Regions from separate parts of the Bacillus haynesii genome, predicted to be linked through region 2. Evidence: a T-box and tRNA genes for the amino acid it is inferred to sense, from the RefSeq annotation. Region 2 holds a T-box; the other holds one or more tRNA genes.

Evidence for each region. The T-box of region 2 lies ahead of ileS (isoleucine--tRNA ligase). A T-box ahead of a tRNA ligase gene usually reads a tRNA of that ligase, here a tRNA-Ile.
Region 1: it encodes a tRNA-Ile, which carries the amino acid that the T-box ahead of ileS (isoleucine--tRNA ligase) is inferred to sense. The anticodon was not compared.

Annotation. Positions count from the first base shown of each region.
Region 1 is NZ_CP059494.1:3,029,195-3,033,261, reverse strand. Features, by position in the region: gene gyrA (DNA gyrase subunit A) at 1-468, shown strand, start outside; rRNA gene H2R00_RS15050 (16S ribosomal RNA) at 747-2,290, shown strand; tRNA gene H2R00_RS15045 (tRNA-Ile) at 2,393-2,469, shown strand; tRNA gene H2R00_RS15040 (tRNA-Ala) at 2,481-2,556, shown strand; rRNA gene H2R00_RS15035 (23S ribosomal RNA) at 2,641-4,067, shown strand, end outside.
Region 2 is NZ_CP059494.1:1,384,892-1,388,958, forward strand. Features, by position in the region: gene ileS (isoleucine--tRNA ligase) at 1-2,398, opposite strand, end outside; T-box leader at 2,450-2,679, opposite strand; gene H2R00_RS06810 (DivIVA domain-containing protein) at 2,742-3,236, opposite strand; gene H2R00_RS06815 (YlmH family RNA-binding protein) at 3,333-4,067, opposite strand, start outside.

The DNA.
Region 1 (4,067 bases), 1.6 Mb from region 2:
CTGATCCGTTTCCCTGAAACAGATGTAAGGCAAATGGGAAGAACAGCAGCCGGCGTTAAGGGCATCACTCTGACAGATGACGATGTTGTCGTCGGCATGGAGATTTTGGAAGAGGATTCTCACGTACTAATCGTAACTGAAAAGGGCTACGGAAAACTGACGCCAGCTTCAGAATACAGGGTTCAAAGCCGTGGAGGAAAAGGGCTGAAAACCTGCAAAATTACAGAAAATAACGGATCTCTTGTTACAGTGAAAGCAACAACAGGAGAAGAAGATTTAATGATCATCACAGCAAGCGGCGTGATCATTCGGATGGATATTAAAGATATTTCTACGACCGGCCGCGTCACTCAGGGTGTGCGCCTTATCCGCTTAGGTGAACAAGAGCATGTCGCGACTGTCGCTTTAGTTGAAAAAGATGAAGAGAACGATACAGAAGAACAAGAACAGGAAGCGGACGAATCATAAAAACATGCAGCCATTTGGCTGCATGTTTTTCTATTCAATCTTTCAAATATAACCTTTTCATCAGAAGCATAATGTGCTATAATTTCTTTTGGTCGCTTATAAAAGCAACAACAAAAACTTTTTCAAAAAAAGTATTGACCGCTTGTCTCATAAATGTTATATTTAAGTGGTCGCTTTGAGAGCGGCAACGAAGTTCTTTGAAAACTAAACAAGACAAAACGTACCTGTTAATTCATTAAATAAATCGCACATGCGAATGTGCGTAGTCATTATCAAACTTCATGGAGAGTTTGATCCTGGCTCAGGACGAACGCTGGCGGCGTGCCTAATACATGCAAGTCGAGCGGACCGACGGGAGCTTGCTCCCTTAGGTCAGCGGCGGACGGGTGAGTAACACGTGGGTAACCTGCCTGTAAGACTGGGATAACTCCGGGAAACCGGGGCTAATACCGGATGCTTGATTGAACCGCATGGTTCAATTATAAAAGGTGGCTTTTAGCTACCACTTACAGATGGACCCGCGGCGCATTAGCTAGTTGGTGAGGTAACGGCTCACCAAGGCAACGATGCGTAGCCGACCTGAGAGGGTGATCGGCCACACTGGGACTGAGACACGGCCCAGACTCCTACGGAGGCAGCAGTAGGGAATCTTCCGCAATGGACGAAAGTCTGACGGAGCAACGCCGCGTGAGTGATGAAGGTTTTCGGATCGTAAAACTCTGTTGTTAGGGAAGAACAAGTATCGTTCGAATAGGGCGGTACCTTGACGGTACCTAACCAGAAAGCCACGGCTAACTACGTGCCAGCAGCCGCGGTAATACGTAGGTGGCAAGCGTTGTCCGGAATTATTGGGCGTAAAGCGCGCGCAGGCGGTTTCTTAAGTCTGATGTGAAAGCCCCCGGCTCAACCGGGGAGGGTCATTGGAAACTGGGAACTTGAGTGCAGAAGAGGAGAGTGGAATTCCACGTGTAGCGGTGAAATGCGTAGAGATGTGGAGGAACACCAGTGGCGAAGGCGACTCTCTGGTCTGTAACTGACGCTGAGGCGCGAAAGCGTGGGGAGCGAACAGGATTAGATACCCTGGTAGTCCACGCCGTAAACGATGAGTGCTAAGTGTTAGAGGGTTTCCGCCCTTTAGTGCTGCAGCAAACGCATTAAGCACTCCGCCTGGGGAGTACGGTCGCAAGACTGAAACTCAAAGGAATTGACGGGGGCCCGCACAAGCGGTGGAGCATGTGGTTTAATTCGAAGCAACGCGAAGAACCTTACCAGGTCTTGACATCCTCTGACAACCCTAGAGATAGGGCTTCTTCGGGGCAGAGTGACAGGTGGTGCATGGTTGTCGTCAGCTCGTGTCGTGAGATGTTGGGTTAAGTCCCGCAACGAGCGCAACCCTTGATCTTAGTTGCCAGCATTCAGTTGGGCACTCTAAGGTGACTGCCGGTGACAAACCGGAGGAAGGTGGGGATGACGTCAAATCATCATGCCCCTTATGACCTGGGCTACACACGTGCTACAATGGGCAGAACAAAGGGCAGCGAAGCCGCGAGGCTAAGCCAATCCCACAAATCTGTTCTCAGTTCGGATCGCAGTCTGCAACTCGACTGCGTGAAGCTGGAATCGCTAGTAATCGCGGATCAGCATGCCGCGGTGAATACGTTCCCGGGCCTTGTACACACCGCCCGTCACACCACGAGAGTTTGTAACACCCGAAGTCGGTGAGGTAACCTTTTGGAGCCAGCCGCCGAAGGTGGGACAGATGATTGGGGTGAAGTCGTAACAAGGTAGCCGTATCGGAAGGTGCGGCTGGATCACCTCCTTTCTAAGGATATTATACGGAATATAAGACCTTGCGGTCTTATAGACAGGTGCGTTTAGATCTTGTTTAGTTTTGAAGGAACTTCCTTCATATGAATCAAAAGATGGGCCTGTAGCTCAGCTGGTTAGAGCGCACGCCTGATAAGCGTGAGGTCGGTGGTTCGAGTCCACTCAGGCCCACCATCTTTATACACGGGGCCTTAGCTCAGCTGGGAGAGCGCCTGCTTTGCACGCAGGAGGTCAGCGGTTCGATCCCGCTAGGCTCCACCAACGTGTTCTTTGAAAACTAGATAACGAAAGTAGACATTCACATTCAATTGTAATGCAAGATATCACGTAGTGATTCTTTTTAACGGTTAAGTTAGAAAGGGCGCACGGTGGATGCCTTGGCACTAGGAGCCGATGAAGGACGGGACGAACACCGATATGCTTCGGGGAGCTGTAAGCAAGCTTTGATCCGGAGATTTCCGAATGGGGAAACCCACTGCTCGTAATGGAGCAGTATCCATATCTGAATTCATAGGATATGAGAAGGCAGACCCGGGGAACTGAAACATCTAAGTACCCGGAGGAAGAGAAAGCAAATGCGATTCCCTGAGTAGCGGCGAGCGAAACGGGATTAGCCCAAACCAAGAGGCTTGCCTCTTGGGGTTGTAGGACACTCTGTACGGAGTTACAAAAGAACGAGGTAGATGAAGAGGTCTGGAAAGGCCCGCCATAGGAGGTAACAGCCCTGTAGTCAAAACTTCGTTCTCTCCTGAGTGGATCCTGAGTACGGCGGAACACGTGAAATTCCGTCGGAATCCGGGAGGACCATCTCCCAAGGCTAAATACTCCCTAGTGACCGATAGTGAACCAGTACCGTGAGGGAAAGGTGAAAAGCACCCCGGAAGGGAGTGAAAGAGATCCTGAAACCGTGTGCCTACAAGTAGTCAGAGCCCGTTAACGGGTGATGGCGTGCCTTTTGTAGAATGAACCGGCGAGTTACGATCCCGTGCAAGGTTAAGTTTGAAAAGACGGAGCCGCAGCGAAAGCGAGTCTGAATAGGGCGCATGAGTACGTGGTCGTAGACCCGAAACCAGGTGATCTACCCATGTCCAGGGTGAAGTTCAGGTAACACTGAATGGAGGCCCGAACCCACGCACGTTGAAAAGTGCGGGGATGAGGTGGGTAGGGGTGAAATGCCAATCGAACCTGGAGATAGCTGGTTCTCTCCGAAATAGCTTTAGGGCTAGCCTCAAGGTAAGAGTCTTGGAGGTAGAGCACTGATTGGACTAGGGGCCCCTACCGGGTTACCGAATTCAGTCAAACTCCGAATGCCAAAGACTTATCCTTGGGAGTCAGACTGCGAGTGATAAGATCCGTAGTCGAAAGGAAACAGCCCAGACCGCCAGCTAAGGTCCCAAAGTATACGTTAAGTGGAAAAGGATGTGGAGTTGCTTAGACAACCAGGATGTTGGCTTAGAAGCAGCCACCATTTAAAGAGTGCGTAATAGCTCACTGGTCGAGTGACTCTGCGCCGAAAATGTACCGGGGCTAAACGTATCACCGAAGCTGCGGACTGTTCTTACGAACAGTGGTAGGAGAGCGTTCTAAGGGCTGTGAAGCGAGACCGGAAGGACTCGTGGAGCGCTTAGAAGTGAGAATGCCGGTATGAGTAGCGAAAGAGGGTGAGAATCCTCCACCGAATGCCTAAGGTTTCCTGAGGAAGGCTCGTCCGCTCAGGGTTAGTCGGGACCTAAGCCGAGGCCGAAAGGCGTAGGCGATGGACAACAGGTTGA
Region 2 (4,067 bases):
CGAACTTCGCTTCCGTCTCTTTTGCATTCGGAATGTCTCTTGTTTCCGGCATATCGGTAAGCTGCACGCTTTTTTCCGATACGAATGTGAAGTGGTTCCACATTTCGTCAGCAGTATGCGGCAGGATCGGCGCAATCAGCTTGACAAGCGCAAGCAGCGTTTCGTAAAAAACGGTCTGCATGCTGCGGCGGTCTTTATGATCGGCGTGTTCAATATAAACGACGTCTTTAGCAAAATCCATATAGAATGAGCTGAGCTCGATCGCACAGAAGTTGTGGACAGCATGGTAAATGACCGCAAAATCGTATTCTTCATACGCTTTTTTGACTTTTTCAATGAGGCTGTTCAGCTTGATCAAAATGTACTGATCGACTTCGCGAAGATCTTCCACAGCGATTGCATCATTCGCCGGGTCAAAATCGGCAATGTTTCCGTGAAGGAAACGGAACGTGTTGCGAATCTTCCGGTACACTTCTGCGACTTGTTTTAAGATCGCGTCAGACACGCGGACATCTGCTTGATAGTCGACAGACGCAACCCACAGCCTTAAAATATCGGCCCCAAACTGGTTCATGATTTTTGCCGGTACAACGACATTGCCGAGCGATTTACTCATTTTGCGGCCTTCTCCGTCAAGGGCAAAACCGTGTGACAGCACGCCTTTATAAGGTGCTTTACCCGTTACGGCAACCGCTGTCGAAATCGATGAGTTAAACCAGCCGCGGTATTGGTCAGATCCTTCAAGATACAAGTCCGCAGGTCTTACAAGATCATCACGTTCTTCCAGTACGGCCTGATGTGACGATCCTGAATCAAACCAGACGTCCATGATGTCCTGTTCTTTTGTGAACTTGCCGTTCGGGCTTCCCGGGTGTGTAAAGCCTTCCGGAAGCAGTTCATTCGCTTCTTTTTCAAACCAAATGTTCGAACCGTGCTTCCTGAATAGTTCAGAAACGTGGTCGATCGTTTCATCCGTGATGATCGGCTCCCCGTTTTCGGCATAAAATACCGGAATCGGCACGCCCCATGCGCGCTGTCTTGAAATACACCAGTCACCGCGGTCGCGGATCATATTGTAGAGGCGCGTTTCGCCCCATTCAGGCACCCATTTTGTTTCTTTTACCGCGTCAAGAAGCTCGTCTCTAAAGTCTTTGATAGAAGCGAACCATTGGGCGGTCGCACGGAAAATGGTCGGTTTTTTCGTTCTCCAGTCGTGCGGATAGGAGTGTGTGATGAAATCGAGCTTCAGCAAAGCGCCTTTTTCTTCGAGCTGTTCTGTAATCGGCTTGTTGGCCTGATCGTAAAACAGTCCTTCAAAACCAGGGGCTTCGCTCGTCATATGTCCTTTTTCATCAACTGGGCAAAGCACGTCAAGTCCGTATTTCTGACCGATGATAAAGTCGTCTTCTCCGTGTCCCGGAGCGGTATGAACGCAGCCTGTACCGGCATCTGTTGTTACGTGTTCACCGAGCATGACAAGCGAATCTCTTCCATATAAAGGATGAACCGCAACAATATGTTCCAGGTCTTTTCCTTTAACGGTCTGAACAACTTCATGATCTTCAAAGCCGATCGCTTTTGCCACGCTTTCAATCAATGCGCTTGCCATCACGTAGCGCCCGCCTCCGGCAGCAACGACGCTGTATTCCAATTCAGGGTGTACGGCGATGCCGAGGTTGGCCGGGATCGTCCATGGCGTTGTCGTCCAGATGATGATTTTTTCGCCGTTTTTCAATACACCTTTTCCATCTTTTACATCAAATGCAACATAGATAGACGGCGAGCGTTTATCATGGTACTCGATTTCAGCTTCAGCCAGAGCTGATTCGCTTGAAGGGGACCAGTAAACCGGCTTCTTCCCTTTGTAAATATAACCTTTTTTCGCCATTTCGCCGAATACTTTAATTTGCTGCGCTTCAAACTCAGGCTTTAGCGTCACGTATGGGTTTTCCCAATCTCCTCTGACACCGAGACGCTTAAATTGCGTCTTTTGACCTTCGATTTGCTGCCATGCATATTCTTCGCAAAGCTTGCGGAATTCGGCTACTGTCATTTCTTTACGCTTCACTTTTTTGTTTTTCGTGAGCGCCGTTTCAATCGGCAAGCCGTGTGTGTCCCAGCCCGGAACGTACGGTGCATGATAGCCGCTCATCGATCTCGAACGGACGATGAAGTCCTTCAGTACTTTGTTAAGCGCATGGCCCATATGAATATCGCCGTTCGCATACGGAGGTCCGTCATGAAGCACGAACATCGGCCGGCCTTCGGTTCGTTTCTGAACGAGGCTGTAAATGTCCATATCTTCCCATTTCCCCTGGATTTCAGGTTCACGGTTCGGCAAGTTTCCTCTCATCGGAAAATCTGTTTTCGGCATTAAGAGCGTGTCTTTATAATCCATTACCATTCCTCCAAAACATCTTTTCTAAAACAAAAAAAGCCTTTTCATCCCATAAGGGACGAGAAGGCTTTGATCTCGCGGTACCACCCTTTTAGACAAGCCGATTCGGCTTATCCGCTCAAACATCGTAACGTGATGGGACGTCCTTTCCTACTGGACGGTTCAGAAAGGAAACTTGAGGGCTGATACACAACGATTCCAACAATCCCGGGCTTACACCACCCCCGGGTCGCTTTCATTGTTTTCAGGAATCAATGTCTGTCCCTCTCAAACGTTTTTCACTCAATTTATGAACGTATTATATGCGAACGGATGACGATATGTCAAGATTGCAAACGAAATTCTATTCCTTTTCATCCATTACTGCGTCTACTTCGTATTCAAGCAAATGATCCCAGTCATCGTTTTTCAACAGGTCAAGCTGCGCTTCGATCAGCATTTGGAAACGGGTTCTGAACACTTTTGACTGCTTTTTCAGCTCTTCGATTTCCATCGCGATTTTTCTCGATTTTGAAAGGGACTCATTAATGATCCGGTCAGCGTTTTTCTCAGCTTCACGGACGATGAGCTTCGCTTCTTTCTCGGAATTGCGCTTTACGTCTTCTGCTGCTTCCTGTGCGACAAGGATCGATTTATTCAACGTCTCTTCGATCGTCGAAAAATGGCCGAGACGCTCGTCAAGCTCGTTCACTTTTGTTTCAAGCTCATTTTTTTTGCGCAGAATGATCTCATAATCCTTTCTCACCTGGGCCAGGAACTCGTTCACTTCATCTTCATCATAGCCGCGGAACGCTTTCGTAAATGTTTTATTATGAATGTCATTTGGCGTCAAAGGCATGCTGCCCACCTCCATTATTTTTCTTTATGTACACTTGTCCTAGTCAACATTATAAAGCAAAATTCGACCGGGCGGAGAAAAAACTGTTAAAACTCGTCATTTTTGTTTTTCAAACGTCAATCTCCATTTGCCCTTTTTCGTTTTGCCGTCAATGTTTTTCATCCTGAAGCGGCCAAACCCCCGGATCGAAACCATATCCCCTTCCGCCAGTGCATATGAAGGGTCTTCGATGACTTTCCAGTTCACTTTCACGAGGCCGTTTTTCACGAGAACCTGTGCTTTCTGTCGGGATTGCCTGCTCATTGACGAGCAAATCGCATCAAGCCTCAAAGATGAAACCGTATCATCCCTTATTTCGACATCCTGCTCCGGTACTTTAAGCTTTGAAAGCGGAATTTTTTCAAGGGAAACTTTCACCTTCCCGATTTGTGTCAGCTGGGTAAAAACAAAATCAGCGACTTCTTCCGAACAGATAAACTGCCATGTCCCGTCCGAAAAGATCAGGTCGCCGAACTTTTGACGCTTCAATCCGATGCCCATCAATGAGCCGAGAAGCTCGCGATGCTCGATGGAGGCAAATTTTTGCGGATAGATGACTTCCCAGCCTTGAAGCTGAAAATCTTCGGCAGACGGCTCGGTATATTCGGGGAACAGCACAGCCCTCTTTCGTTCGGCCTCAGGGAAGCCTCCGAAAAATTCAAGCCTCACGTCGTCTGAATGACCGATGACAGATTGCAGGATCACCTGTTCCCGCGGGTCCAAAAAATCGGTCAGCTTCATCCGGTACTGTTCCGCCACGATTCTTTTCCACTCAAGAGCCTGGTCGATAAA